Regions from separate parts of the Pseudomonas sp. GW821-FHT01E05 genome, predicted to be linked through region 1. Evidence: predicted binding sites of a transcription regulator. Region 1 holds the regulator's gene; each other region holds the start of a gene.
What was found. The regulator FliA, encoded in region 1, starts transcription of late flagellar genes. The targets are predictions, from matches to a motif close to CTAAAGTTTNNNNNNNNNNNGCCGNTAA.
Positions count from the first base shown of each region.

Region 2: a site for FliA is predicted at 4,121-4,148, ahead of AC07W5_RS10105 (methyl-accepting chemotaxis protein). Genes of this name have one in related genera too.
Region 3: a site for FliA is predicted at 2,129-2,156, ahead of AC07W5_RS07460 (methyl-accepting chemotaxis protein). Genes of this name have one in related genera too.
Region 4: a site for FliA is predicted at 5,033-5,060, ahead of flgM (flagellar biosynthesis anti-sigma factor FlgM). Genes of this name have one in related genera too.

Region 1 covers NZ_JBWKWW010000010.1:145,315-153,037, forward strand. The annotation lists gene motD (flagellar motor protein MotD) at 1-101, opposite strand, end outside; gene AC07W5_RS21955 (flagellar motor protein) at 113-853, opposite strand; gene AC07W5_RS21960 (protein-glutamate methylesterase/protein-glutamine glutaminase) at 853-1,986, opposite strand; gene AC07W5_RS21965 (chemotaxis protein CheA) at 2,036-4,264, opposite strand; gene AC07W5_RS21970 (protein phosphatase CheZ) at 4,292-5,080, opposite strand; gene AC07W5_RS21975 (chemotaxis response regulator CheY) at 5,111-5,482, opposite strand; gene fliA (RNA polymerase sigma factor FliA) at 5,649-6,389, opposite strand; gene fleN (flagellar synthesis regulator FleN) at 6,386-7,216, opposite strand; gene flhF (flagellar biosynthesis GTPase FlhF) at 7,336-7,723, opposite strand, start outside.
Region 2 covers NZ_JBWKWW010000004.1:182,055-189,777, forward strand. The annotation lists gene AC07W5_RS10090 (chemotaxis protein CheW) at 1-657, opposite strand, end outside; gene AC07W5_RS10095 (CheR family methyltransferase) at 654-1,931, opposite strand; gene AC07W5_RS10100 (chemotaxis protein CheW) at 1,928-2,464, opposite strand; gene AC07W5_RS10105 (methyl-accepting chemotaxis protein) at 2,464-4,086, opposite strand; partial or broken gene AC07W5_RS10110 (tellurite resistance TerB family protein) at 4,260-4,984, opposite strand; gene AC07W5_RS10115 (LysR family transcriptional regulator) at 5,180-6,094, shown strand; gene AC07W5_RS10120 (gamma-aminobutyraldehyde dehydrogenase) at 6,198-7,688, shown strand.
Region 3 covers NZ_JBWKWW010000003.1:191,652-199,374, forward strand. The annotation lists gene acnA (aconitate hydratase AcnA) at 1-990, shown strand, start outside; gene AC07W5_RS07455 (CPBP family intramembrane glutamic endopeptidase) at 1,160-1,951, shown strand; gene AC07W5_RS07460 (methyl-accepting chemotaxis protein) at 2,186-3,751, shown strand; gene AC07W5_RS07465 (alpha/beta family hydrolase) at 3,882-4,571, opposite strand; gene ccoN (cytochrome-c oxidase, cbb3-type subunit I) at 4,672-6,096, shown strand; gene ccoO (cytochrome-c oxidase, cbb3-type subunit II) at 6,107-6,715, shown strand; gene AC07W5_RS07480 (cbb3-type cytochrome oxidase subunit 3) at 6,719-6,949, shown strand; gene ccoP (cytochrome-c oxidase, cbb3-type subunit III) at 6,946-7,723, shown strand, end outside.
Region 4 covers NZ_JBWKWW010000009.1:223,396-231,118, forward strand. The annotation lists gene flgE (flagellar hook protein FlgE) at 1-312, opposite strand, end outside; gene flgD (flagellar hook assembly protein FlgD) at 343-1,071, opposite strand; gene flgC (flagellar basal body rod protein FlgC) at 1,087-1,530, opposite strand; gene flgB (flagellar basal body rod protein FlgB) at 1,534-1,941, opposite strand; gene cheR (protein-glutamate O-methyltransferase CheR) at 2,302-3,129, opposite strand; gene AC07W5_RS21070 (chemotaxis protein CheV) at 3,174-4,106, opposite strand; gene flgA (flagellar basal body P-ring formation chaperone FlgA) at 4,185-4,946, shown strand; gene flgM (flagellar biosynthesis anti-sigma factor FlgM) at 5,097-5,423, shown strand; gene AC07W5_RS21085 (flagella synthesis protein FlgN) at 5,472-5,939, shown strand; gene AC07W5_RS21090 (flagellar brake protein) at 6,031-6,777, shown strand; gene AC07W5_RS21095 (MFS transporter) at 6,832-7,723, opposite strand, start outside.

The DNA of each region.
Region 1 (7,723 bases):
ATCACCACGAAGAAAGCAAACAGCAGCGTAATGAAGTCGGCATAGGACACCAACCAACGTTCGTGGTTGACGTGCTCTTCAGGTTGGCGACGACGTGCCATGGGCTACTCCATTAGTCCATGAAGCCCTGAAGCTTCAACTCAATTGAACGAGGGTTCTCACCTTCGGCTATCGACAGGATTCCTTCGAGCAGCATTTCGCGATAACGCGACTGGCGCAACGCGATGGACTTGAGCTTGCTGGCAATCGGCAGCAATACCAGGTTGGCGCTGGCCACACCGTAGATGGTCGCAACGAACGCCACGGCGATCCCGCTGCCCAGTTGCGAAGGGTCGCCCAGATTGCCCATGACATGGATCAGGCCCATGACAGCACCGATGATGCCGATGGTTGGCGCATAACCGCCCATGCTTTCAAAAACCTTGGCAGCGTCGGTGTCACGGCTTTCCTGGGTGTAGAAGTCCACCTCGAGGATGCTGCGGATCGCTTCCGGTTCGGCGCCATCGACCAACAACTGCAAGCCTTTGCGCGAGTAGCTGTCGGGCTCGGTATCAGCCACGCCTTCAAGACCCAGCAAACCTTCCTTGCGGGCGATCAGGCTCCAGTTCACCACCCGATCGATGCCACCGGGCAGATCGACACGAGGCGGAAACAAAATCCAGATAAAGATCTGCATGGCGCGTTTGAAGGCGCTCATTGGCGACTGCAACAACGCAGCGCCGACGGTGCCGCCCAACACAATCAGCGCCGCCGGGCCATTGGCCAGTGCGGTGAGATGACCACCTTCCAGGTAATTGCCACCAATGATGGCGACAAACGCCATGATGATCCCGATAAGGCTTAAAACATCCATCAGAGGCAAGCCTCGACCAGATGTTTGCCTATATCGTCCAGGCCGTACACAGCATCCGCCAGATCGGCTTTGACAATGGCCATCGGCATGCCATAGATCACGCAGCTGGCTTCATCCTGGGCCCAGATGGCGCTGCCACCCTGCTTGAGCAGACGCGCGCCTTCGCGACCATCGGCACCCATGCCGGTGAGCACCACCGCCAGAACTTTGTCACCGTAGGATTTGGCTGCCGAACCAAAGGTGATGTCCACGCTCGGCTTGTAGTTCAGACGCTCGTCGCCCGGAAGGATTTTCACCGCGCCACGGCCATCGATCATCATTTGCTTGCCACCGGGTGCCAGCAAAGCAAGGCCTGGACGCAGAATATCGCCGTCCTCCGCTTCCTTGACAGTGATGCGGCACAGCTTGTCCAGGCGCTCGGCAAACGCCTTGGTGAAGGCCGCTGGCATGTGCTGGATCAGCACGATCGGCGCCGGGAAATTTGCTGGCAGCTGAGTCAGCACCCGCTGCAACGCTACCGGGCCGCCCGTAGACGTACCGATGGCGACCAGTTTGTAGGATTTGCGTTTCGGTGCGGGCGAGCTCGGGCTGGCCGCAGGAACACGGGCAGGCATCGGCGCGGGTGCGGGACGTACAGGCGCGCTGCTGCCGAAAGTGCTGACAGAGGGCGACGGTGCAGGCACGGGCGCAGCGGCCGGTTGCGAGGCGAGTTCGCTGTAGGCACTGAAACGACGGTTACTGCGCGAAATGCTGTGAACCTTCTCGCACAGCAGTTGCTTGACCTTCTCGGGATTACGCGAGATGTCTTCGAAATTCTTCGGCAGGAAGTCCACCGCACCGGCATCCAGAGCGTCGAGGGTTACCCGGGCGCCTTCATGGGTCAGCGAGGAGAACATCAATACCGGAGTCGGGCAGCGCTGCATGATGTGCCGCACCGCCGTGATGCCATCCATCATCGGCATCTCGTAGTCCATGGTGATCACGTCTGGCTTGAGGGCCAGCGCCTGATCGATCGCTTCTTTGCCGTTGGTCGCCGTACCGACGACCTGGATGCTCGGATCCGCTGAAAGAATTTCCGAGACGCGGCGGCGGAAAAACCCCGAATCGTCCACCACCAGGACTTTGACTGCCATAAACACTCCGTTAGACGGAGCGAGGCTCAGTCGCCCCGCTCCATCAGAATCAAATACGCCGTGCGGCGTAACGCTTGAGCATGCTCGGAACATCGAGAATCAGCGCAATGCGGCCGTCACCGGTGATGGTGGCGCCGGACATGCCCGGGGTTCCCTGAAGCATCTTGCCCAATGGCTTGATGACCACCTCTTCCTGACCGACCAGTTGATCGACGACAAAGCCGATCCGCTGGGTGCCCACTGAAAGGATCACCACATGGCCTTCACGCTGCTCTTCGTGAGCGGCGGAAGCGACCAGCCAGCGCTTGAGATAGAACAGAGGCAGCGCTTTGTCGCGCACGATCACCACTTCCTGGCCATCGACCACGTTGGTGCGCGACAGGTCGAGATGGAAAATCTCGTTGACGTTGACCAGCGGGAAAGCAAAGGCCTGGTTGCCGAGCATGACCATCAGCGTCGGCATGATCGCCAGGGTCAACGGGACCTTGATGACGATCTTCGAGCCCTGGCCCTTGGTCGAGTAGATGTTGATCGAACCGTTGAGCTGGGAAATCTTGGTTTTCACCACGTCCATGCCCACACCACGACCCGACACGTCGGAAATCTCGGTTTTGGTCGAGAAACCTGGTGCAAAAATCAGGTTGTAGCATTCGGTGTCGCTCAGACGATCAGCGGCATCCTTGTCCATCACACCGCGTTTCACCGCAATGGAACGCAGGACACTCGGGTCCATGCCCTTGCCGTCATCGGAGATCGACAGCAGGATATGGTCGCCTTCTTGCTCGGCCGCCAGAATCACCTTGCCGCCACGGGACTTGCCCGATGCTTCGCGTTCTTCCGGGGACTCGATACCGTGGTCGACCGCGTTGCGCACCAAGTGGACCAACGGGTCGGCCAGGGCCTCGACGAGGTTCTTGTCGAGGTCGGTTTCTTCGCCGACCAGCTCCAGGTTGATCTCTTTCTTCAACTGGCGAGCCAGATCGCGTACCAGTCGCGGGAAGCGACCGAAGACTTTCTTGATCGGCTGCATCCGGGTTTTCATCACCGCGGTTTGCAGATCGGCCGTCACCACGTCGAGGTTCGACACGGCTTTGGACATGGCTTCATCGCCGCTATTGAGGCCCAGACGGACCAAGCGGTTACGGACCAGCACCAATTCGCCGACCATGTTCATGATCTCGTCCAGCCGCGCGGTATCGACCCGCACGGTGGTCTCGGCTTCACTGGCCGGTTTTTCCGATGACGCAGCCGCAGGCGCTCTGGCCGCAGCCGGTGCAGGAGCCGCCGGCTCTGGCGCTTGGGCCCTGGCTTCAGGTGCTTTTGTGACCAGCTGTGCAACCGCTTTGGCAACAGGCGCCGCCACTACCGCAGTCGCAGCAGCAGGTACTTCAGTGAACTTGCCTTTGCCGTGCAACTCGTCAAGCAACGACTCGAACTCATGATCGGAAATCAGATCACTGCCAGCCGCCAGAGCACTTGGCAGGGCAGCAGCTGGCACCGAAGCGATCGCCGCATCCAGTGCATCTACCGCGAATGTACCTTTGCCGTGCAACTGATCGAGCAATGCTTCGAATTCGTCGTCGGTAATCTCGTTGCTGGCCGCTTCGCCCTTTGGCGCAGCAGGCTCAGCTTGTGCCGTGACGGCGTCAACGGCGAACTGGCCCTTGCCGTGCAACTGATCGAGCAACGACTCGAACTCGGCATCGGTGATTTCATCGCTGCCTGGAGCCGCTGGAGCCAGCTGAACCACCGCAGGCGTTTCTGCCTGGGCTTTGACCGCATTGAGCGAATCGAGCAGCTGTTCGAACTCATTGTCGGTGATGTCGCCCGATTCGCTCTCGACGACAGGTTCGGCGCTCACTTCAACCGCCGGTGCAACATCGGCAGCGGCAGGCTCGGCCAGCCGCGCCAACGCTGCCAATAATTCAGGTGTTGCAGCGGTGATCGCGGTGCGCTCGCGGACTTGGGTGAACATACCGTTCACGGCATCCAGCGCTTCCAGAACCACGTCCATCAATTCCGAGTCGACCCGACGCTCACCCTTGCGCAGGATGTCGAAGACGTTCTCGGCGATGTGACAGCACTCCACCAGCTCGTTGAGCTGGAGGAAGCCGGCGCCCCCTTTTACAGTGTGAAAACCGCGAAAAATTGCGTTGAGCAAGTCCGCATCATCTGGTCGGCTTTCAAGCTCAACCAGTTGTTCGGACAGTTGCTCAAGAATCTCGCCGGCCTCAACCAGGAAATCCTGAAGGATCTCTTCATCGGCGCCGAAGCTCATGTGTATGGGTGCTCCTGATAAGTCGGCCTAAAATCCAAGGCTGGAAAGCAAATCGTCTACATCGTCCTGACCGGACATAACGTCTTCACGTTTATCGGCATGAATCTGCGGACCTTCACCCTGAGACAGATGTTTTTCCGGATCTTTTTCCGCGAGGATCGATTCGCGGTCATGTTCAATGCCCGCAAACCGGTCGACGTGACTGGCCATCAACACGAGTTTGAGCAGATTGCTTTCGACTTCCGTGACCAATTGGGTCACGCGCTTGATCACCTGGCCTGTGAGGTCCTGGTAATCCTGAGCCAGCAGGATGTCGTTGAGATTGCTCGACACGACACGAGTCTGTTGCTCGCTACGCGTCAGGAAACCGTCTACCCGCCGGGCCAGTTCACGGAACTCCTCGGCACCGACTTCACGACGCATGAACCGCCCCCAGTCCACGCTCAAGGCCTGAGCCTCGGTGCTCAGGCCATTGACCAACGGGGTGCTGTTCTCGACCAGGTCCATGGTGCGGTTGGCCGCAGCCTCGGTCAGCCTGACCACATAGGACAGGCGCTCAGTGGCATCCGTGATCTGTGAAACCTCCTCGGCTTGCGGCATGTGCGGGTCAATATGAAAATTGACAATTGCGCTATGCAGCTCGCGGGTGAGCTTGCCTACCTCTTGGTACAGGCCGCGATCACGGGTCTGGTTGAGCTCATGGATCAGTTGCACGGCGTCGCCGAATTTACCTTTTTCAAGGCTTTCGACCAGTTCGCTGGCATGTTTTTTCAGGGTCGATTCAAAATCGCCCAGTGAAGATTCGTTATGCTCCATAGCTCCCCCGTGGCGGACTGGCTCCGCATATCAACCGATGCGTTCGAAGATTTTTTCGATCTTCTCTTTCAGCGCCTGAGCCGTGAATGGTTTGACCACATAGCCGTTCACGCCGGCCTGAGCGGCTTCGATGATTTGCTCGCGCTTGGCTTCGGCCGTCACCATCAACACCGGCAGGTGCTTGAGCTTTTCATCGGCACGCACGTGGCGCAGCAAGTCGATACCGGTCATGCCGGGCATGTTCCAGTCCGTTACCAGAAAGTCGATGCTCCCGCTGTTGAGGACCGGAATCGCGGTAGTACCATCATCCGCCTCGACCGTGTTGGTGAACCCAAGGTCACGCAACAGGTTTTTTATGATCCGCCGCATCGTTGAGAAGTCATCAACGATGAGGATTTTCATGTTCTTGTCCAATTCGACCTCCAAGCAGTCTTAAAACGCGCCCAGCACCTGAACGCGCCATTCAATCAATTCGGCGTAACACTCAACGGTTGCATGGAGCACAACGGGCCGTGACCGGTGCGGCTACGCCATACCAGCCTCGTTCGCAGTGTCCCCACACTGCCTGTCAGCGCGCTCGCCACTCCCCCAAACGCCCCCGTAAACGGGCCGCGCACTGGCTGTGTAACTGGCTGACCCGCGATTCGCTGACTCCCAGGACCTCACCGATTTCCTTGAGGTTCAGCTCTTCGTCGTAGTACAGCGCCAACACCAGTCGCTCACGCTCCGGCAAATTGGCAATCGCGTCCGCCAACGCAGCCTGGAAGCGTTCATCTTCCAGATCACGCGACGGCTCGAGATGAGCACTCGCGCCATCCTCGTGCAGCCCTTCATGCTCGCCGTCCTGCAACAGATCGTCGAAGCTGAACAACCGACTACCCAAGGTGTCGTTCAAAATCCCGTAATAATCATCGAGACTCAATTGGAGTTCGGCCGCAACCTCGTGATCTTTAGCGTCACGTCCGGTTTTAGCTTCAATTGAGCGGATTGCGTCACTGACCATCCGGGTATTGCGGTGTACCGAACGTGGAGCCCAGTCACCTTTACGCACTTCATCGAGCATCGCGCCACGAATGCGGATCCCCGCATAAGTCTCGAAACTCGCGCCCTTGCTGGCGTCGTATTTGGTCGACACTTCCAGCAAGCCGATCATCCCGGCCTGGATCAGATCCTCGACCTGAACACTGGCTGGCAGGCGTGCCAGCAAGTGGTAGGCAATACGCTTGACCAGTGGCGCATAGCGCTCGATCAGCTCGTACTGGCTGTCACGTGCCGACGCCTTGTAGAGGTTGTACCCGCTGGCGCTCATAGCACCGGCCCTGCCGTTTGATGCACCAGCCGCTCGACGAAGAATTCCAGATGCCCGCGTGGATTGGCAGGCAGCGGCCAGGTATCGACTTTCTGAGCAATGGCTTTGAACGCCAGGGCGCACTTCGAACGAGGGAAGGCCTCATAGACCGCACGCTGCTTTTGCACAGCCTTGCGCACACACTCGTCGTAGGGAACCGCACCGACGTACTGCAAGGCCACGTCCAGGAAGCGATCCGTGACCTTGGTCAACTTGGCGAACAGATTGCGACCTTCCTGCGGGCTCTGCGCCATGTTGGCGAGCACACGGAAGCGGTTCATGCCATGGTCACGATTGAGCAATTTGATCAGGGCATAGGCATCGGTGATCGAGGTCGGCTCGTCGCAGACCACCAGCAGCACTTCCTGGGCCGCGCGAACAAAACTGACAACCGAATCACCAATACCGGCGGCGGTGTCGATCACCAGCACGTCGAGGTTGTCGCCGATATCGCTAAAGGCCTGGATCAGACCGGCATGTTGGGCCGGGCTCAGATGCACCATGCTCTGCGTACCGGATGCTGCCGGGACGATGCGAATGCCGCCTGGCCCCTGAAGCAGTACATCGCGCAACTCACAACGCCCCTCGACCACATCGGCCAGAGTGCGTTTGGGTGTCAGTCCCAACAGAACGTCGACGTTCGCCAGCCCCAGATCGGCATCCAGCAGCATGACGCGCCGGCCGAGCTCAGCTAGAGCCAGGGACAAGTTCACTGACACGTTAGTCTTCCCGACGCCACCTTTGCCGCCGGTCACCGCAATCACCTGTACGGGATGCATGCTGCCCATGTTCTTTCTATACCTTGTCTTACTTAGACGGAGGCCACATAACTGGCTGCGCGTTCACCACTGAAACAATGCATGGCAGACCATCGATGTAGATTCACTGCAATCTATTCGTTATTACCTTAGCCGACCCGCTTGGTCGGGCTGTGGTAGAGGTCAGCGAACATATCAGCCATGGCTTCTTCGCTGGGTTCTTCCTGCATCTGCACACTCACGGCGCGACTGACCAATTGATGGCGGCGTGGTAAATGCAGATCATCCGGAATCCGCGGCCCATCGGTCAGATAAGCAACGGGTAACTCGTGACTGATCGCCAGACTCAACACTTCGCCCAGGCTTGCCGTTTCATCCAGTTTAGTCAGGATGCACCCGGCCAGCCCGCAGCGTTTGTAACTGTGATAAGCGGCGGTTAGTACCTGCTTCTGGCTGGTTGTTGCCAACACCAGATAATTCTTTGACTTGATCCCGCGACCGGCCAGGCTTTCCAGCTGCATGCGCAACGCCGGGTCG
Region 2 (7,723 bases), on a different contig from region 1:
TGACAGCAACTGTTCTTCATCCAGCCAGCGCAAGCTGCGACCTCTGAACTGCAATACGCCACGGGTGTACCTGCCAGCGGTTTGTGAGCCGGAACTGGAGGCGGCGCTCAAAGTGCGTTCATCGATGGCATGAATCCCGTCCACCTCATCCACCGGCACCACCACCGGGCCGCCGTGGGCAGCAATGATCAGCATGCGCGGCATGACCCGCGCCCCGGAGACAACGCCAGTGGTGGCGTCCAGCCCCAGCAGTTCCACCAGTGACAGGCAGGCGACCAGGGCGCCGCGCACATTCGCCACGCCCAGCAACGCTCGCGAACGCTGGTGCGGCAAAGAATGGATCGGCTGCAACGGCGCAACCTCCGCCAGGCAGCGGGTGACCAGTCCCAACCACTCTTCGCCCAGGCGAAACATCAACAGTGAACGGGTGACGACATCATTCTCGACTGCAATCGACTGTCGATGATCCTCTTGTTGCAACGCATAACGATCGAGCAGGCGGGTCGCGGCAGCGGAATACACCGCGCAGTTGCGACAATGAATATGTTCGGGCAGCAGCGGGCAGGACTTGTCACCGTGGATACCGATCCGGTTCCAGCAGTCATCGATGGCCTGCGCATCCTCATGGGTCACGTTCAACGAAACAGATCCGGTCATCGTTTACGCTCACTGTCAGCGGTGCGCTCGCTACGGGCGGCGCGTTCCTGCAATCGGCGGGCACCCGTGGCGTCGCCTTGGGAAGCCAGCAAGGCCGCCAGGTGCATCAGGGTTTCAGGGTGTTGCGGCTGCAAATACAGCGCCTTGCGATAGAAGCCCTGAGCCTCCAATACGCTGCCGGCGACATCGCAGAGCAAACCCAACCAATAAAACACTTGAGCTACCGGCTCATGGTTATGCAGGTAATGCTCACAGGCCGCTCGCGCCTCAGTGCTTTTGCCTTCATTGGCCAACGCCTCGATATTGGCGAGCAAGGCCGCTGCATCATTCACCGCCGCACAAGGTTTGCCGGGGCTGATCACTGGCGCAACGCTGGTAAAGGGTCGGCTGCGAAGCGGCGGCTGCGCCACATCGCTTATTGGCTGACGCACCGGCAACGGTATCGGGTTAAAGACAGGCAACGGCTCGGGATCAGACTCGCGGTGATGCCTGAAAGCAAAGGACTGTGCAATGCCGATCGAATGCATGCCCAATCGCCCCAGCAGGCCGCCTTCGGCCGGGCCGATAAACAGCACGCCGTCGACATGGGTCAGGCGCTTGATGACGTCAAGCACCTGTCGCTGAGTCGGCGGGTCGAAGTAAATCAGCAGATTGCGGCAGAACACAAAGTCATAGGGCGATTCATTGGCCAGCAATGCAGGATCAAGCAGGTTGCCCACCTGCAAGCGCACCTGCTCACGCACCCGTTCACTGAGAACGTAGCCCTCCTCCTGCGCGCTGAAGTGGTGCTCGCGAAAGTCGGTCTGTTGCCCACGAAAGGAGTTCTTGCCATACACCGCACGCTTGGCGCGCTCGACCGACAAGGCGCTGACATCCAGCCCTTCGACCTTGAACTGATGGGGCGCAAACCCGGCATCGAGCAAGGCCATGGCAATCGAATACGGTTCTTCGCCGGTAGAGCACGGCAAGCTGAGAATCCGTAAGGCACGCATGCCCTTGATCTCGGCCAGACGGCCCTTCGCCAACTTGGCCAGGGCGACGAAAGATTCCGGATAACGAAAAAACCAGGTTTCCGGCACGATCACGGCTTCGATCAGCGCCTGCTGCTCATCCTGCGATTGCTGCAGTGTGAGCCAGTACTCATTCACGGTCTGCGCTTGCTGCGCGATGCTACGCTGGCGGACGGCTCGCTCAATGAGCGCCGCCCCTACGGACGCCACGTCCAGGCCAATGCGTTCTTTGAGGAAGTCGAAAAAGCGCTGGTCGTTGCTCACGGGCGCTCCTCAAACAGAGCGAGATCCAGCGGCGGCGACGGAAACAGCAGCGCGCGGACCTGGGCATCGAGCAAATCATCGACCCGAATCCATTGCAGCAAGCCTTGCTGGTCTTCGCGCACCGGCCCCAGATAAGGCGCCTGGCGATTGTCCAGGCCGTACGGTTTAAAGTCCGCTGGATTGCAGCGCAGGGTATCGGTGGCCTGTTCAAGAATCAGCCCGAGCAATTGCCCGGGCCCAGACGCTTGCGCTCGATAGTGCACCAGCACCAGGCGAGTGCTGGTGCGCACTTGGGCCGGCTGGCCGAAGGTCAGCGCGCTGAGGTCGATCACCGGCACCACCGCGCCACGGTAGGCAAACACCCCGGCGACCCAGGACGGCGCTTTCGCGATCGGCTTGAGTGGCAGGCGCGGCAGCACTTCGGCCACCTCGATGGCCTGCAGGGCATAGCGTTCGTTGCCGATACGGAACAGCAAAAACAACGAATGTTTCGGCGTCATTCCGGCGCCGCGTTTCGCCGCGAACTCGCTCATCAGACTTTGAAACGCGAGACGCCGCTACGCAGCCCCACCGCCACCTGGCTCAGCTCATCGATGGCGAAGCTGGCCTGACGCAAGGACTCTACCGTCTGGCTGCTGGCATCGCCCAGCTGCACCAACGCGTGGTTGATCTGCTCGGCACCGGTGGCCTGGGCCTGCATGCCTTCGTTGACCATCAACACCCGCGGCGCCAGCGCCTGAACCTGATGAATGATCTGCGACAGCTGCTCGCCTACCTGTTGAACCTCGGACATGCCACGGCGCACTTCTTCGGAGAACTTGTCCATGCCCATGACACCCGCCGACACCGCCGACTGGATCTCACGGACCATCTGCTCGATGTCATAGGTGGCCACGGCGGTCTGATCCGCCAGACGCCGTACTTCGGTAGCCACCACCGCGAAACCGCGGCCATATTCACCGGCCTTCTCGGCTTCGATCGCAGCGTTGAGGGACAGCAGGTTGGTCTGGTCGGCGACCTTGACGATGGTCACCACCACCTGATTGATGTTGCCGGCCTTCTCATTGAGGATCGCCAGTTTGGCGTTGACCAGATCGGCCGCCCCCATCACCGAGTGCATGGTGTCTTCCATGCGGGCCAGGCCTTGCTGACCAGAACCGGCCAGCACCGAAGCCTGGTCGGCGGCGGTAGAAACTTCGGTCATGGTGCGCACCAGATCGCGCGATGTCGCAGCGATTTCTCGCGACGTGGCGCCGATTTCCGTGGTGGTGGCAGCGGTCTCTGTCGCAGTAGCCTGCTGCTGCTTGGAGGTGGCGGCAATTTCCGTGACCGAGGTAGTGACCTGCACCGAAGAGCGCTGGGCCTGGGAAACCAGAGAAGTGAGCTCGGTCATCATGTCGTTGAAGCCGGTTTCTACGGCACCGAATTCGTCCTTGCGCTCCAGATTCAAGCGCCTGCTCAAGTCCCCCGTACGCATGATGTCGAGGATCTGCACGATCCGGTTCATCGGCGCCATGATTGCGCGCATCAGCAGCAGACCGCACAGACCGGCAGCGATTACCGCGATCAGTAAAGAGACGCCCATACTGATTTTTGCTGCGGTTACCGCGGAACCGATAGCCCCGGTGGCATTACCCGCCTGATCACGATTGCGGTCGATCATGCCGTTCAAATGCTTGCGGCCAGCGATCCACGCAGGCGTCAGTTCATTCTCCAGCGCGAGGCGAGCCTGTTCGTATTCTTTGCGCTGATAGAGATCGATGACGTTCTTCAGTGTTTGATCGAACGCTTGATGACGCACTTCAAACTCGTCGAAAGAGGCACGATCGTCCGAGTCGAAGACGGTTTTGCGATAGTTATCCATCTGCGCCTTCAAGCGCTCTTCGAAGCTCTTGTACAACGCCTGGTCAGCAGCGCTGATGTCCCGATTTCCGGAGAGGCCAACGATCTGCTGGGTCAGGACGTAGCTGTCGACCCAGGCGCTGCGAATCATCGAACTGTAATACACCCCCGGAACAGCGTCCGTTCGGACCGTTTCCTCGCTGGTCTCGATCTTCAGCAGACTGGAGAACGAGACCATGACCATCAGCAACATGATGGCGATAATTACCGCAAAGCTCGCCAAAATGCGTTGGCGCAACGTCCAGTTCTTCACAGTCAATCCTCGGGGGGCATTCAAATGGAGGGGAGTATAGCCGAGGGCGGCTCATCATTTAGCAGTGGGTTGCGCACCACGTCTCACCCAGGGTGAAGAAAGTCAGCATCTGCTCTGGATGGCTACTGTGGGGCAGAAAGTGACGATCCTTTCGATTCCCCCGCTTTCTCTGATCACAGCGAAACCTGGCGCACCTGTTTCTCCAGTTCGGCTTTCAAGCCTGGCTCAAGCTTGAGCTGGCGCGCCAGTTCATCCAGATAGGACTTCTCCATGAAGTTCTCTTCATCCACCAGCATCACGCTGGCGATGTACATCTCGGCGGCCATTTCCGGGGTGCTGGCGGCGCGGGCGACATCGGCCGGGTCCAGGGGTTTGTTGAGTTCGGCGTGCAGCCAGCGTTGCAGGTCCTGATCGTTGTCCAGCCTGGTGAATTCGCCCTCGATCAGCGCTCGCTCGCGTTCATCGACATGGCCGTCGGCCTTGGCGGCAGCGACCAGCGCCTTGAGGATCGCCTGGCTGTGCAATTCAACTTGCGCTGCCGGCAAGCGGTCGACGGTTTGCGGCTCAGCCTGTGGTGCGCCAGCCTGCTGTGCCTGCCAATTGCCGTATGCCTTGTAGGCCAAAACGCCCAACGCGGCGAGACCGCCGTAGGTCAGTGCCTTGCCGCCAAATTTGCGGGCTTTTTTGTTTCCCAGCAACAGCCCCATCGCGCCCGCCGCCAGCGCGCCGCCACCAACACCTGAGAGCAAACTCTGCCGAGCCCGCCCGAACTGCCGCCGAGCAAGCTGCCCAGTGCGCCGTTATCCGATACCGATTTGTTCTGAGTGCCGCCGGCCTTGTTTTGCAATATGTCCTGACCGGACTTGAGCAACTGATCGAGCAAACTGCGTGTATTCATTTGCCACCTCCAAAACCGGGGGTTAACCAGATCATTGAGGCCCACAGCGTAGATCGAAGCGCCCTCCTCCACGTGGCGAGAATGCTTCCAGATGTTGCTTGGCCCTGACCGAAGCCCCGGTCCTGAACCAGGCCATCGATTAAAAAGATATACACTCAAGCAAATCTATAAAACCGTCTAACCGGTAATTCCCCCATGATGACCTTGCGTCAAATCCGCCACTTCATCGCTGTGGCCGAAACCGGCTCGATCTCGGCCGCCGCCCAGGCGGTCTATATTTCCCAATCGACACTGACCCTGGCAATCCAGCAACTGGAACAGGAAATCGGCGTCAACCTGTTCAATCGACATGCCAAGGGCATGACCCTGACCCACCAGGGTCACCAGTTCCTGCGCCAGGCGCACTTGATCCTGGCCACGGTCGACAACGCCAAGCGTAGCTTGCAACAAAGCACCGACCAGGTGGCCGGGCAGTTGATTGTCGGCGTGACCAGCCTGGTGGCCGGTTACTACCTCGCCGATTTGCTCACCCGCTTCCAGCGTGCCTACCCGAACGTGGAAATCCGCGTGATGGAGGATGAGCGCCCGTATATCGAGCATTTGCTGGTCAGCGGTGAAATCGATGTCGGGGTGCTGATCCTCTCTAACCTGGAAGACCGCCACGCCCTGCAAACCGAGGTGCTCACCCACTCGCCCCATCGCCTGTGGCTGCCGGCTCAGCACCCGTTGCTGGAGCACGACAGCATCAACCTCGCCGACGTCGCCCGCGAACCGCTGATACAGCTCAACGTCGATGAAATGGACCGCAACGCCCAGCGCATGTGGTCCAGCGCGGGGTTGCAGCCACGCATCACCTTGCGCACAGCCTCGACCGAAGCGGTGCGAAGCCTGGTGGCGGCCGGTCTTGGTGTGTCGATTCAGCCGGACATGACCTACCGCCCGTGGTCACTGGAGGGCGACATCATCGAGGCGCGGCCACTGGCGGACCTGAGCCAGACCCTGGACGTCGGCCTGGCCTGGCGTCGCGGCACCGCACGCCCCGCGTTGGTGGACCCATTCCTGACCGTGGCCCGCGAGCAACCCCACGCCGGGCGCAAGCCATCTATTTAATCGAACGTAGCCTTCAGTATTTAGTATTTGTCGACCGTAGCTCCGGCCACTAGTCTCTGTGCATCTATAAGAGAGGGCCGGGCTCCAGTCCCAGGGGAGCACCATGGCCACACAAGAAAAGAGAACCCGAAAAATGGCTGGCGTGCAGACCCCGTTGTTCACCGCTTTATTGATCGATGGTGAATTAGTCGCAGGCCAGGGTTTTGTCGAACCTATTCTCAACCCGGCCACGGGTGAAGTGCTGACGCATATCGCCGAAGCCAGTACCGAACAAGTTGAAAGCGCCGTTCTGGCTGCCCATCGCGCCTTTGCCGGTTGGTCGCGAACCACCCCGCAGCAACGCTCGAACATTCTGTTGGCCATCGCCAACGCCGTTGAAAAACAGGCCGATCACCTCGCCCGCCTCGAATCGCTGAACTGCGGCAAGCCGCTGCACCTGGCGCGTCAGGACGACCTGAACGCCACGGTCGACGTGTTCCGTTTCTTCGCCGGCGCCGTGCGTTGTCAGACTGGCCAGCTCAGCGGTGAATACCTGCCGGGCTACACCAGCATGGTCCGTCGCGATCCGATTGGCGTGGTCGCCTCGATCGCCCCCTGGAACTACCCCATCATGATGGCCGCCTGGAAAATCGCTCCGGCCCTGGCGGCGGGCAACACCCTGGTGTTCAAGCCATCCGAACACACACCGCTATCGATTCTGGCCTTGGCCCCGGCGCTGGCCGAATTGCTGCCACGCGGGGTGATCAACATCATTTGCGGCGGCGGTGAAGGCGTCGGCAGCCATTTGGTCAGCCACCCGAAAGTACGCATGGTTTCGCTGACCGGCGATATCGTCACCGGGCAGAAAATCCTCCAGGCCGCGGCGAAAACCCTCAAACGCACCCACCTCGAGCTCGGCGGTAAAGCGCCGGTGATCGTCTGCAATGACGCCGACATTCAAGCCGTAGTCGAAGGTGTGCGCAGCTACGGCTACTACAACGCGGGGCAGGACTGCACCGCGGCTTGCCGGATTTACGCCCAGGCCGGGATCCATGATCGCCTGGTCGCCGAGCTTGGCGCCGCCGTCAGCAGCCTGCGTTTTGCCGGCAAACGCGACACTGATAACGAGATCGGCCCGCTGATCAGCACCCGTCAGCGCGACCGCGTGGCCAGCTTCGTCGAACGCGCCCTTGGTCAGCCGCACATCGAGCGCGTCACCGGCGCCGCCGTGCATTCCGGCGCGGGTTTCTACTACCAGCCGACCCTGCTCGCCGGCTGCAAACAGAGTGATGAAATCGTCCAGCGTGAAGTGTTCGGCCCAGTCGTCACCGTGACCCGCTTTGAAGCACTGGAGCAAGCAGTGGACTGGGCCAACGACTCCGAGTACGGCTTGGCGTCGTCGGTCTGGACCCAGAATCTGGACAAGGCGATGCAGGTCGCGGCGCGTTTGCAGTATGGCTGCACCTGGATCAACAGCCATTTCATGCTGGTCAGCGAAATGCCCCACGGCGGCTTGAAACGCTCAGGCTATGGCAAGGATCTGTCCAGCGATTCGCTACAGGATTACAGCGTGGTGCGGCACATCATGGCGCGCCACGGCAATGACCTGAATTAACGCACTACTCCAATAAATAGCCTCAAAAGGCCTGG
Region 3 (7,723 bases), on a different contig from region 1:
ATCGATATCAGTAGCGAGCCGCTGGGTATCGGTACCGATGGCCAGCCGGTATACCTGCGCGACATCTGGCCCAGTGCCAAGGAAATCGCCGACGCGGTGGCCCAGGTCAGTACCAAAATGTTCCACAAGGAATACGCCGAAGTGTTTGCCGGTGACGCACAATGGCAAGCCATCGAAGTCCCGCAAGCGGCGACCTATGTCTGGCAGCAGGACTCCACCTACATCCAGCATCCACCGTTCTTCGATGACATCGCAGGCCCGTTGCCGGTAGTCGCAGACGTCAAGGGCGCGAGGGTTCTGGCGCTGCTCGGCGACTCGGTGACCACCGACCACATCTCCCCTGCCGGTAACATCAAGACCGACAGCCCTGCCGGGAGCTACCTGCGCGGATTGGGTGTGGAGCCGCGCGACTTCAACTCCTATGGCTCACGTCGCGGCAACCATGAAGTGATGATGCGCGGCACCTTCGCCAACATCCGTATCCGCAACGAAATGCTCGGGGGCGAAGAAGGCGGCAACACGATCTACATCCCCACCGGCGAAAAACTGCCCATCTACGATGCAGCCATGCGTTATCAGGCAGCCGGCACTCCACTGGTGGTGATCGCAGGTCAGGAATACGGCACCGGCTCAAGCCGCGACTGGGCAGCCAAGGGCACCAACCTGCTGGGAGTCAAGGCGGTGATCGCCGAGAGTTTCGAGCGTATCCACCGCTCCAACCTGGTGGGCATGGGCGTACTGCCGTTGCAGTTCAAACTTGATCAGAACCGCAAGAGCCTGAAACTGACAGGCAAGGAAACCCTGGATATTCAGGGCTTGACCGGCGTCGAACTGCAACCGCGCATGAACCTCACACTGGTGATCACCCGTGAAGACGGCAGCAGCGAGAAGATCGAAGTGCTGTGCCGGATCGACACCTTGAATGAAGTTGAGTACTTCAAGTCGGGGGGGATTCTGCATTACGTGTTGCGGCAGTTGATCGCGTCGTAATTCCACCTCACCTGAAACACCGCCTTCGGGCGGTGTTTTTGTTTGGCTGATGCGAGTGTTCCTCTGTTTATAATTGCGCCCCCGATAGGTTCGGGCGCATTCGGACGATCCGGGCGACTCAGACCGCTCCAGCTTTTTAAGGTAAGACTCCCGCCTGAAAGGACTTCACATGATCGTTTTGCCATGGCTTTATCTGGCACTCCTCTGCATCGGCTACAGCCTGGCAATGTTTGCCGGACAACTGGAGGTGCAAGCACTGATCGCCGTTGCCTTGCTGCTGTTTGCAGGTTTTGCCGTGCGCCAGCAAAAGAGCCGTTATGGCCGTTATCTCGGACACGGCTTGTTCGTGGTACTGGCCCTCGCGCTGGCTCTGCATTGGCTACCGGGCTTCTACAACGGTAGCGTCATTGGCCCCGAAGTCTTTACCGAAGATGCAGTGCCGTTCTCGATGTACCTCAATCTGGACAAACCGCTGATTGGCTTCTGGCTGTTGCTGGTATGCCCATGGATTGTCGGACGGCGCTCCCTGCGTCTTTCGCTGTACGCGACCGCCCTGGCCTTGACCCTGAGTGCACTGGCCGCGCTCGGTGGTGCGGTGTTGCTGGGCGTCACTCATTGGGAACCGAAGTGGCCGGATCAAGGTTGGCTTTGGGTACTGAACAACCTGCTGTTGGTGACTCTGGTCGAGGAAGCCCTGTTTCGTGGCTATATTCAGGGCGGTTTGAGCCAGCGCTTCAAACAGCTGCCTTATGGCGAAACCCTTGCACTGATATTCGCGGCGCTGCTCTTTGGCCTGGTGCATCTGGGCGCCGGCTGGCAATGGGTATTGCTGGCGAGTATTGCCGGAGTCGGCTACGGCCTGGCCTACCGTTTTGGCGGACTGAGCGCGGCAATCGCCACGCACTTTGGTTTGAATCTGTTGCACTTCGGGCTGTTTACTTATCCGATGCTGGCTGGATAAGACATTACCGGACCAAACAGGTACTGAAGTACCAGATAACATGAGCTTCAGTACCATTGTCGGTCAGGAAGAACAACTTGGCCGACTCTGCGCAAAATTCTGCAACAGTCCATTCACTATCCATTTCAAGGCGCAAACCGCTCACCTGAGACGCACCACCGATTTTTGAAAAATATTTTCAATAATCCCCAGGCACTGCCGACAACCTGACAAAGCCTTGCGGATTGAAAAACCATGCGTAACAACCAACCCGTTACACAACGTGAACGTACCTTCCCGGCTCAGCAACGGTTGATTTCCACCACCGATGCCAAAGGCGTGATTACCTACTGCAACGACGCTTTCGTTGAAATAAGTGGTTTTTCTCGTGAGGAACTGATCCGTGCACCGCACAACCTGGTACGTCATCCAGACGTCCCGGCAGCGGTGTTTGCGCACATGTGGGGCACTCTGAAGCAAGGCTTGCCCTGGATGGGTATTGTCAAGAATCGCTGTAAATCCGGTGACCACTACTGGGTCAACGCCTATGTCACACCGGTTTTCGAAGGCAATCAGGTGGTCGGTTACGAGTCGGTACGGGTCAAACCCACCGCCGAACAGATCCACCGCGCCGAAGCGCTCTACCAACGTATCAACCAGGGCAAGTCGGCCATTCCTCAAAGTGATAAATGGTTGCCGGTGCTGCAAGACTGGTTGCCGTTCATTTTGGTCAGCCAGCTCAGCTTTCTGATTGGCATCTGGCTCAACTCCCATTGGGGCTTCGCCCTGGCTGCCGGGCTCTCGGTGCCGCTGGGTCTGCTCGGTTTGAGCTGGCAACAACGTGGCCTCAAGCGCTTGCTGCGCCTGGCTGAACAGACCACCTCGGACCCGCTGATCGCACAGATGTACACCGACAGTCGCGGCGCCCAGGCACGCCTGGAGATGTCCATTCTCAGCCAGGAGGCACGCCTGAAAACCTGTCTGACCCGCCTCCAGGACACCGCCGAGCACCTGAACGAGCAAGCCCGTCAATCCGACGCCCTGGCCCACAAGAGCTCCACCGGGCTGGAGCGCCAGCGGGTTGAGACTGAGCAAGTGGCCACTGCCGTCAACCAGATGGCTGCCACCACTCAGGAAGTCGCCAGCCATGTCCAGCGCACCGCCGACGCCACTCAGCAAGCCAATCGCCTGACCAGTCGCGGCCGCGACGTCGCCGGCGAAACCCGCGAAGCCATCCAGCGTCTGTCCCAGGTGGTCGGTGAAACCGGCGCCACGGTAACCCAACTGGCCAAAGACAGCGACGAAATCGGCGGCGTGGTCGATGTGATCAAAGGCATCGCCGACCAGACCAACCTGCTGGCCTTGAACGCCGCCATCGAAGCGGCCCGCGCCGGGGAAATGGGGCGTGGCTTTGCGGTGGTTGCCGATGAAGTACGGCAACTGGCGCAACGTACCAGTGAGTCCACCGGGCAGATCCACAGCCTGATCGCCAAACTGCAACAGACCGCCAGCACCGCCGTACAAACCATGGACGCCGGCCATCGCCAGGCTGAAGAAGGTGTCGCGCGGGTACTCGAGGCCGACAAGGCGTTGGTGGGCATCAGCGAAGCGGTGGCCAACATCACCGACATGACCGCTCAGATTGCAGCTGCGACCGAAGAACAAAGCGCAGTGGCTGAAGAGATCAGCCGCAATATCAGCACCATCGCGCAGCTGGCTGATCAGACCTCGGAACAAGCGCAAAACTCGGCACTGCTCAGTGAAGAGTTGACCCGTACAGCGAATACCCAGTATTCGTTGGTGGAACGCTTTAACCGCTGACAGATGCACCCCTACCGATCATTCCCACGCTCTGCGTGGGAATGCCTCCCGTGACGCTCTGCGTCACATCCAGAAGCGGAACGCGGAGCGTCCCTGGCGGCATTCCCACGCGGAGGGTGGGAATGATCACTTAACGGAGAAATTCGGCGACCTTTTTGGCAGCAGACTCCAAATGGTGCTCATGGGTAAAGCCCGAGGCCTTCAACGGCTTAAGGTCATGATCCCCCGCCACCAGCCACATCACCTCGATGCTCGGCGACAATACGTAACCCTCCACCGCCTGCCGATTACCCAATGCATCCCGCTCACCCTGAACGATCAAGGTCGGGGTTCTCAATTCGGCCAGATGCTCGACTCGAGGTTTTTCCGGTTTACCCACCGCATAAAACGGATACCCCAGACACACCAGCGCATCCGCCTGCAATTCATCCGCCAGCAAACTGGCCATGCGCCCGCCCATGGACTTGCCGCCGATGACCAAACGCCCAGCGACATGGCGTCGCACTTGGGTATACACCTCGCGCCAGCATTCCAGCAGTTTTGGCGCTGGATTAGGCGGGCGTCTACCGCCGTCCAGGCGTCGTTGGGCCATGTAGGGAAACTCAAAGCGCAGCACGTTGATCCCGCGCCCGGCAAGGCGTGCGGCCATGTCACTCATGAAGCTGCTGTCCATCGGCGCACCGGCACCGTGGGCCAGGATCAGCGTCAGCGGCTCAGCCGTCGCAGCGGATAGTTGCGCGGCATTCCACAGCCAGCCGTGATCCCGCAGGCACTTGCCCCATTGATCCCCGTCAATACTGGCCTTGTGCTCTTTGTCCATGCTTGCCTCGCTTTTAGTCTGCCTATAACTCCAGAAGAAGTGAGCGCGCCGTTGCCGTGCGCAGGCGCTTTCACTTCAGCTGAACCGTGGATGGGGAACCATGAACACTTCTATCAGTACCGCCTATAACTACAAGGTGGTCCGCCAATTCGCCATTATGACGGTGGTGTGGGGCATCGTCGGCATGGGACTCGGGGTTTTTCTCGCTGCCCAATTGGTCTGGCCCGAACTCAACTTCAACCTGCCGTGGACCAGTTTCGGTCGCCTGCGCCCCTTGCACACCAATGCGGTGATTTTCGCCTTCGGTGGCTGCGCGCTGTTTGCCAGCTCCTTCTATTCAGTACAACGCACCTGCCAAACGCAGCTGTTTGCACCGAAAGTCGCCGCATTCACCTTCTGGGGCTGGCAACTGGTGATCCTGCTGGCGGCCATCAGCCTGCCATTGGGTTACACCAGCTCCAAAGAGTACGCCGAGCTGGAATGGCCGATCGACATCCTGATCACCATCGTCTGGGTCGCCTACGCCTATGTGTTCTTCGGCACGCTGATCAAGCGCAAGACCAGGCACATCTATGTCGGGAACTGGTTTTTCGGTGCGTTCATCATCACCGTGGCGATTCTGCATATCGTCAACAATATGGAAATTCCGGTCAGCCTGACCAAGTCCTACTCGCTCTACGGCGGGGCGACCGATGCCATGGTTCAGTGGTGGTACGGCCACAACGCCGTGGGCTTCTTCCTCACCGCGGGCTTTCTCGGGATGATGTATTACTTCGTGCCCAAGCAGGCCGAGCGTCCGGTCTACTCCTATCGTTTGTCGATCGTGCACTTCTGGGCACTGATCACCCTGTACATCTGGGCCGGCCCGCACCACCTGCACTACACCGCACTGCCGGACTGGGCACAGTCACTGGGCATGGTGATGTCGTTGATTCTGCTGGCGCCCAGCTGGGGCGGGATGATCAACGGCATGATGACCCTGTCGGGCGCCTGGCATAAGTTGCGCAGCGACCCGGTCCTGCGCTTCCTGGTGGTCTCCCTGGCGTTCTACGGCATGTCGACTTTCGAAGGGCCGATGATGGCGATCAAGACCGTCAACGCCCTCTCCCACTACACCGACTGGACCATCGGTCACGTTCACGCTGGCGCTCTGGGCTGGGTAGCGATGATCTCGATCGGCGCGCTGTACCACATGATCCCGAAAATCTTCGGCCGCCCGGCCATGCACAGCATCGGCCTGATCAACGCGCACTTCTGGCTCGCAACCATTGGCACCGTGCTCTACATCGCCTCGATGTGGGTCAACGGCATCGCCCAGGGCCTGATGTGGCGCGCAGTCAATGAAGACGGCACGCTGACCTACTCCTTCGTCGAAACCCTGGTAGCCAGCCATCCAGGCTTCGTCGTGCGGTTGGTGGGGGGCGCGATCTTCTTCAGCGGCATGTTGCTGATGGCCTACAACACTTGGCGCACCGTGCGCGCTGCCGAGCCTGCCGAAGTCGCCACCGCGGCGCAGATGGCCTGAGGAGTCCGCCATGAAACACGAAACAATCGAGAAAAACGTCGGCCTGTTGCTGCTGTTGATGGTTCTGGCCGTCAGCATCGGTGGTCTGACCCAGATCGTCCCGCTGTTCTTTCAGGACGTGACCAACAAACCGGTCGAGGGCATGAAGCCCTATACCGCCTTGCAACTGGAAGGTCGCGACATTTATATCCGCGAAGGCTGCGTCGGTTGCCACTCGCAGATGATTCGTCCGTTCCGCGCCGAAACCGAGCGCTACGGCCACTACTCGGTGGCCGGGGAAAGCGTGTGGGATCACCCGTTCCTCTGGGGCTCCAAACGCACGGGGCCAGACCTGGCCCGGGTCGGCGGTCGCTACTCCGAAGACTGGCACCGCGCGCACTTGTACAACCCGCGCAACGTGGTGCCGGAATCGAAGATGCCCGCCTACCCATGGCTGGTGGCCAATCCGCTCGACAGCAGCCACACCGAAACCAAGCTGCGGGTGATGCGCACCCTTGGCGTCCCGTACACCGACGCCGACATTGCCGGCGCCACCGAGACACTCAAGGGCAAGACCGAAATGGACGCACTGGTCGCTTACCTGCAAGTGCTTGGCACTGCGATCAAGAGCAAGAGGTGAGCCATGGGTTTTGAACTCGATAGTGGAATGATCCGCGGCCTCGGCACGCTGGTGGTGATGATCGCCTTCATCGGCCTGTCGCTCTGGGTCTTCAACGCCAGGCGCAATCCTGAGTTCGCTCAGGCGCGCCTGCTGCCGTTTGCCGACGAACCGATGCCCGGTGTGCAAACGCCCGGCCTTCAACCTGATGACGCTCAATTCGAAGAGCACGCGACAAGGAGCATTCGGCCATGACCACCTTCTGGAGTACGTACATCTGCGTACTGACCATTGGCAGCCTGATTGGTCTGACCTGGCTATTGATCGGTACGCGCAAGGGCGAAACCAAAGGCAGTGTCGACCAGACCATGGGCCACAGCTTCGACGGCATCGAGGAGTACGACAACCCGTTACCGCAATGGTGGTTCATGCTCTTCGCCGGCACCCTGGTGTTTGCCGTGGGCTATTTGGTCCTCTACCCCGGCCTGGGCAACTGGAAAGGCGTGCTGCCGGGCTATGAAAACGGCTGGACCGGCGTACACGAATGGGAAAAGGAAATGGACAAGGCCAACGCCAGGTTCGGTCCGATCTTCGCTAAATTCGCCGCTATGCCCCTGGAAGACGTCGCCAAAGATCCGCAAGCATTGAAGATGGGAGGTCGCCTGTTTGCCTCCAACTGCGCGGTTTGCCACGGCTCGGATGCCAAGGGCGCGTTCGGCTTCCCCAACCTCGCCGACAACATCTGGCGCTGGGGCGGCAGCGCCGACACGATCAAAACCACCATCATGGGCGGTCGCATGGCGGCCATGCCGGCCTGGGGTGAAATCCTCGGTGAAACGGGAGTCAAGAACGTGGCGGCCTATGTCCGTCATGAGCTGGCAGGGCTGCCATTGCCTGCCGACAGCGGCGCCGATCTGCAAGCCGGACAGCAAGTATTCAGCACCACCTGTGTAGCCTGTCATGGGGCAAACGGCCAGGGCACTGAAGCCATGGGAGCGCCGAATCTGACGCAACCGGCCGGATTTATCT
Region 4 (7,723 bases), on a different contig from region 1:
ACCGGCACGGGTATAGGTCTGCGAGCCGTTGCTGCTCAAGACGAAGAAGCCTTGCCCTTGAATGCCCATGTCCAACACGTTGCCAGTGTTGTTCACATCACCTTGAGTGAACTGCTGGGAAACGTTGGCCAGAGCCACGCCATTGCCGACGCTTTTGCTACCCGAACCCAACTTGGTGGCCGAGTAGACGTCGGCGAATTCCGCACGGGAAGACTTGAAGCCTGTGGTCGCGACGTTGGCGATGTTGTTGCCGGTCACGTCCAGTTGTTTGTTGGCTGCATAGAGACCGCTAAGGCCGACATTGAAAGACATATTCCACTCCTTGCGCCGCGTAAGCTGGCTCTATAGACCAATAGTTTGTACTTTCGACAGGGCAACAGCGCCCAGACCGGCAAGGTTGAGCATCATCTCGCCACCTGTTTGACTCAAGGTCACGCTGTTGACCGTTGCCGGTAGATAAGTGACCAAATCCGTCGACTTGCTATCGATCGTGGCATTCGCCTTGAAGGTATAAGTGCCCGGATCGACCTTGACACCGGCATCGTTGGTGCCATCCCAGACAAAACTGGCGTTACCGGCGCTCTGGCTACCCAGGTCGATGGTTTTCACCGCATTGCCGTTTTTATCCGTGATGCTCACGGTAGCGTCGGCAACCGACGAGGGGATCACTGCACTGCCCGTCAGGCTCTTGGTTGTATCGACCACGGCTGTACCGGTTTGAGCAACCACCGAGCGACCCACCAGGGAAGAAGCCTGCAACGCCTGCGACGACTGGAAGGTACTCGCGATGGAGTTGACCGAAGTGTTCAGCGTGGTGATGCCTTCCAGGCTGCTGAACTGAGCCAGCTGAGCGACAAACGCACTGTTGTCCTGCGGCGACAGCGGGTTCTGGTTCTTCAACTGGGTGACCAGCAGCTGCAAGAAAGCATCCTTGCCCAAGGCATTCTTGCCCGTAGTGCCACTGGTTGCCGCCGCAAGACCCGAGGTGCTGGTGGTACTGGTCTTGACCGAAGAGTTAGCAAGGATCTGGCTGAGATCCAGGCCGCTCGTGGTATCGGTAACACTCGTCATCTGAGTCGCCCCTTATCACTGACCGAGGGTCAGGACTTTCTGCATCATGGTTTTGGCGGTGTTCATCATTTCCGCATTAGTCTGGAACGAGCGACTGGCGGAAATCATGTCGGCCATTTCCTCAACCACATTGACATTGGGGTAGTAGACATAGCCCTTGGCATCGGCTGACGGATGGTTCGGTTCGTAGCGCGCCTCCAGGTTGCTCTGGTCTTCAACCACACCCAGCACCTGTACGCCCTGGCCGGCGGCATCCTGGCTCTGGAACAGCGAACTGCTGCCGCCGCTCTGACCACCCTGAAACATGGTGGCGAACACTGGGTGACGGGCCCGGTAGGTCTGGTCGATGCTCGAAGACACGGTCTCGGCGTTGGCGATGTTACTGGCGACGGTGTTCAAACGAGTGGTTTGAGCACTCATGCCGCTACCGGCAATATTGAAAACACTGGCAAGAGACATGGATTACTCTCCGCGCAGGGCTGACACCAGCCCTTTGAATTTGCTGTTGAGCAGCGTGAAGCTGGCCTGGAAGTTGACCGCATTTTCCGCGTAGTTCGACTGTTCCAGCTGGGCGTCCACGGTGTTTTGGTCAATCGAGGGTTGCATTGGCGTGCGATACAGCAACGTCTCGTCGCCATTTCCCAGACCTTCGGCTTCGATATGACGGCTATTGGTCATGTTCAACGCGAAAGTGCCGCTCTTGGTCTTTTCATTCTGCGCAGCAAGCACGGCAGAGAAATCCAGATCCCGAGCCTTGTAATTAGGGGTGTCAGCGTTGGCGATGTTGTTGGCCAGAACTTCAGCACGCTGAGCGCGGAAGCCCAGGGCTTGTTCATGGATACCGAGCGCTTTATCGAAGCTGATGCTCATGCCGGGAAACCTTCGGGTGACCAGATTTTTCGTGCGATGAACATAGCAAGCGTCGTGCCAATTCACGAAAGGCCGTAAACCGGGGCTTTGCGGGCATCGGCAAGGTGGCAATGCCAGAAAAGCGGCAACTGATTTCCGCCGCCTGCCGCTTTTCTGCCGCTCGAGATGTCGGGATGCATGAGATCCGTGATCGTTCCCACGCTCTGCGTGGGAATGCCGCCATGGACGCTCTGCGTCCGCTTCGAGATGTGACGCAGAGCGTCACGGGATGCATTCCCACGCAGGAGCGTGGGAACGATCATTTCGGAGGACAAAAAACGGGAGTCCCTGAGGACTCCCGTTTTTTATGACGCTGGCAAATCACTTCGCCTGGTAGATGATTCCAGGACTGCACTGGACCATCTGGTAGTGATCCGGCAAGCCATTCAGCGCTTCGGATGCGCCGAGGAACAGATAGCCACCTGGCTTCAACGTACTGTGAATCCGCAGCAGGATGTCCTTCTTCACTTCAGCGGAGAAGTAGATCAGCACGTTGCGGCAGAACACGATGTCGAACTTGCCAAGACTTGCATAGCTATCGAGCAGGTTGAACGAACGAAACTCCACCCGACTCCTGATCGGTGCCTTGATCGCCCAACGCCCCGGCCCTTTCGGATCGAAGTACCGTTGCAGCCGCTCCGCGGAGAGACCGCGGCCAATGGCCAGACTGTCGTATTCGCCGGTCTTGCAGTTGTTCAGCATGGTGCCGGACAAATCGGTGGCAACGATCTGCACACCCATTTTCAGCTGACCCATGTTGGTCCGCTCGAACTCATCGATCGACATGGACAATGAGTACGGTTCCTGCCCCGACGAGCACGCCGCCGACCAAATGCGCAGGCGCTGGCCAGGACTGGCCTTGATCGACTCGGGCAATACTTTGTTCTTCAATACTTCAAACGGATAGGTGTCACGAAACCACAGGGTTTCGTTGGTAGTCATGGCATCCACCACCATCTCGCGCAACCCGCTGCGCGGCTGGGTCTGAATGCGCTGAACCAGCTCACCCAACGATTTGATGCCCTGCTGCTCCATGAGTTTATTGAGACGGCTCGACACCAGATACTGCTTGTTTTCACCGAGCAAAATGCCACAGGCTTTTTCCAGGAAGACCCGGAACTGTTCGAAATCCAAATTACCCGTAGACAATGATGCCGCCTCTTAAATCGTGTTGACCGCCAAGGGCAAACGCCCTAGCTGTTATCTGCTGCTTTGATCCGGTCGATTACCCGGGACGCCAGGTCATCAGGACGGAATTTGGCAAGGAAGTCATCGGCACCGACCTTCTTCACCATCGCCTGATTGAATACACCTGACAACGAAGTATGCAGGATGATATGTAGCTTTTGCATGCGTGGATCGCTGCGGATCTCGGCCGTGAGCGTGTAGCCGTCCATTTCGGGCATCTCGATGTCGGAAATCATCATCAAGAACTCTTCTTCCGGCTTCTTGCCCTCCTCGACCAGCTTGCGCAGGTAATCCAGCGCCTGTCGGCCGTCGTTCAATGCCACTACATCGACCCCGACGGTCTGCAGACAACGCGTGACCTGCTTGCGCGCTACCGACGAATCGTCGACCGTCAGCACCCGCAGGGAAACCGCCTTGCGCTGCGTTTCAACGTCCACCACACCCGCCGAAATGGATTCCGACGCCGGCGCCACTTCAGCCAGGACCTTCTCGACATCGATGATTTCGACTAACTGATTGTCGACCCGGGTCACTGCCGTCAAATAATGATCGCGCCCGGTGCCCTTGGGTGGCGGATGGATCTCCTCCCAGTTCATGTTGACGATGCGCTCGACCGACCTGACCAAAAAACCCTGGGTCTTGGTGTTGTACTCCGTGATGATTACGAAGGGATTGCTTTGATCCTGCAAACCGCCAGAACCGGTCGCCATTGCCAGATCAAGAATCGGAATGGTCGCCCCCCGAATATTTGCGACACCGCACACGACAGGACTGGATTTAGGCAGCAGGGTCAGTTTGGGGCATTGCAGCACCTCCCGAACCTTGAACACGTTGATCCCATACAGCTGCTGGCCGTCAAGACGGAACAACAACAGCTCAAGGCGATTCTGCCCTACCAGTTGCGTGCGCTGGTTCACCGAATCCATTACACCAGCCATGCCCAGACTCCTACACCAACGCTTAAGATCCGATGCACATTCATCACTAAACGGCACGGGGCTTGCTTTTTAACTGCTATGAACGCAAAAACGACATTTTTCCGACACCTGACATCAACGTATCGCAAATTGCTTTGCGCGTTGTCAGCGTTGTGCTTTTTCACCGCTGGCAGCCCTGCCGTTGCTGACCCGGTTACCTTGCCTGATCTGCTTATCGGCGTCACTCAAGGCTTTCTTGAATTCACCGTAGAAGATTATCTGGCAACCAGCCACACCGAAGGACGCTACGAAATTCAGGTCAATCAACTCGACCCTCGCTTGCGCATGCCGCTATGCGACAAGGAATTGACAGCGACGCTGGAAAGTCCGGCTCAGCCTTTGGGCCACGTAATCGTAAAGGTGCGTTGCGATGGCGCCTCGCCCTGGACCGTCTTCGTTCCCGCTCAAGTGCGCCTGTTTCGAGAGGTCGTTACCACCACTCGCCCACTTAAACGCGCCGGCATCATCGAACCTGAGGACGTCATCCTGCGCGAGCGCGACATCAGCCTGATCAATCAGGGTTATCTGACGTCGGTCGATCAGGCCATCGGTCAGAAACTCGTCCGACCAATGGTCAGCGATCAGGTCATTACCCTTGTCCACATGGAACAGGCGGAGGTCGTTCGCAAAGGCGATCAAGTGGTGATATCCGTTCGCAGCGGTACGCTCAATGTGCGAATGCCCGGCGAAGCGTTGTCCAACGGCGGTCTGAGCGAACAGATCAGGGTCAAGAATCTGAACTCTCAACGGGTAATCAAAGCGCGCGTGACCGCGCCGGGCCAGGTGGACGTCGCCATGTAGGGAACTGGCGCTGCACTCAGGCGTTCCCTAAACTGTGCCTCAAGCAAGGCAGGTGCCGACTCGCGCCGGCTCATCGAAAATTGAGCCTAAAGTTTTACCGGGTATGGCCGAAAACATGGCAAGCGTCCAAATACCCAGAGGTTTTCTATCATGGTCATCGATTTCAGCCGTTTAAACAGCTCCCCCTCACCCACAGGCAGTACGCGTACCAGCGGCAGCAAGGAAACCGGCGACGCCGGCAAATCCGCGCCGGTGATTACCCCGGCCGAACAGGCCAGTACCAGCCAAAGCGGGGAGTCGGTTCACCTCAGTAATGAGGCTCAACAGTTGCAGAAGGTCACTGACACGCTGCGCGATCAACCTGCTGTCGACAAAGCCCGCGTGGCCGAGTTGAAGCAAGCGATTGCCGATGGCAGCTATAAAGTCGACAGCAACCGTGTAGCCAGCAAACTGCTCAACTTCGAAGCCCAGCGCTAGCCAAAGGCCTGCGCCAGGCTTTTGGACGCTTAAAACCCAAGGCCAGCCATGCACGACACAAATTTACTGCAACTGATCACTGACGATTTTGCTCCAGCTCAACAGTTGCTGGAGTTGCTGCAAACCGAGGCCCTCGCTTTGCACGGTCGCGACATGCCACTGCTCGAAGATATTCTCGCGCAGAAACAGGCGCTGATCATTTTGCTTGAACAGCATGGGCGTTTACGCAGCCAGATCCTCATCAGCCTGAACCTGCCGGCCAGTCGAAGCGGCCTGGAACGACTTGCAGAGCAATCGTCCATTGGCGATCAACTGCTGTCTCAGAGCGACGAACTCAATCAGCTTCTGGCCAACTGCCAGGCAGCCAACGAACTCAACGGTCGTTCGATCCAGATACAGCAAGCCACCACCGCCAATCAGTTGAAGATTCTCACCGGTGGCGAACCTCCTGCCCTTTATGATGCCCGCGGATCAACCTCCAAGCTTGCGAAGCCCCGCCCACTTAGTCAGGCTTGAATTCAGAGATGAGCGCTCTATCAAGACGCGAAACATGCTGGCAAAATGCCGGCTCTTGCGTGTGTCGTATTTGTCTGGAGATTGATGAACCGTGTTCAATGCCTTAAACGCAGAAGATGCTCCGCAGCCACCAAAGGCGCTCACTACCCCTTTGGAAATTGCCGCCAATCTGCGGTTGCTGCAAGAGAGCCATGATCCACTGATCATCACTTTTCATGAGCGCACCCAGCGCTTTCAGAGCTATCTGGTCGAAGTCGATCGAGACAGCACCATGATCGCCCTGGACGAGATGATTCCTCGCGATGGCGAACGCTTTCTGCTCAATGGCGAAGCGTTTCGCGTCGAAGGTTTCCACGACGGCGTGCGGATTGCCTGGGAAAGCACCGGCACTCTGACGATCGACGAATCCAATGGCAGTCGCTGCTATCGCGGCACAATGCCTGATGAAGTGGTCTATCACCAACGTCGCAATGCGTTTCGTGCAGCGTTGAAACTGGCTCAGTTGGTCAACATCGAACTCGGCGGCGAAAAGCTTAAAGCCCCGATCAAGGGTAAACTGCTGGATATCTCGGCTACCGGCTGCAAGTTGCGCTTTGAAGGCGACATCTCCGACCGCCTGCAACTGGGCGAGGTCTACGACCGATTCATTGCCGCCCTGCCCTTCGGCAAAATGACGGCGCCAGTCGAATTGCGTTATCTGCATCACGAAGAGCGGATCGACACCACCTTCGCCGGCGTACGCTTTCACAACATGAGCGGCCAGGTTCAACGCCAGGTCGAGCGTTTCGTCTATCAGCTTCAGCGCGAAGCACGCCGCTTTGATAAAGACGATTTCTGAGTCAACACCTCAATAAAAAACGGGCAGTCCCTTTCGGTGACTGCCCGTTTTTTTCTAAGGCCTTACCTGAGTGAAGCTTTGCGCAGGCTCCGGATCTGGCTCCTCGGGCGTTACATCCACTTCGTGCTCCGGCTCAGGCTCCAGGTTTACAGCATTTTGCATCTGTTCGTGCACGACCTGCTCATCGACCCGCGGGTCAAGCGCTGCCACCAGAGGCGAGCTCGACATACTGTCTGGCATGGCGACGTGATGCAGAGGCGCATCATCGACCTGATGCAAGTTTGTCACCGCTTTAGGCCGAATGCGCCACACCAGCACCAGCGCGAAAAAGCTGAAGAACGCATAGAGCATCTGACTGCCAAACAGCTTCATCAGCACACCCGCAGCCAGCGGCCCGATGCTTGCGCCGACGCCATACGTCACCAGCAACATTGCCGTTAGGGAAACCCGTCGGTCGCCTTCGACATGGTCATTGGAAAACGCCACCGCCAATGGATACAGACAGAACTGCACCAATGAGCAAAGGAAGCCGGCGACAAACAACACTTCAAGTGGCACCTCGGGCATTATCGCCAAAGGCAACGCGGCCAGCGCCAGAGAAAACGCAAAGCAACGGATCAACAACGCCCGATCATAGCGATCCGACAACCAGCCCAGCGGCCACTGCACCACCAAACCCGCAAAAATGCAGCTACCCATGAACAGGCCGACCTGCTCCGTGGAAAGCCCCTGCTGAGAGGCATACAGCGGCGCCAGACCGTAGAACGAACCAACGATCAACCCCGCCCCCAGCACGGTACTCAACGATTGCGGCACGCGTTTCATAAAGAAACGCGGCTCCATCGGTGCCGGATGCAGGGGCGCCGGGTGAATGCGCCGGGTCATGGCGACGGGCACCAGGCACAAGGCAAAACACAGTGCGACCAGCATCAACAACTCCAGACCC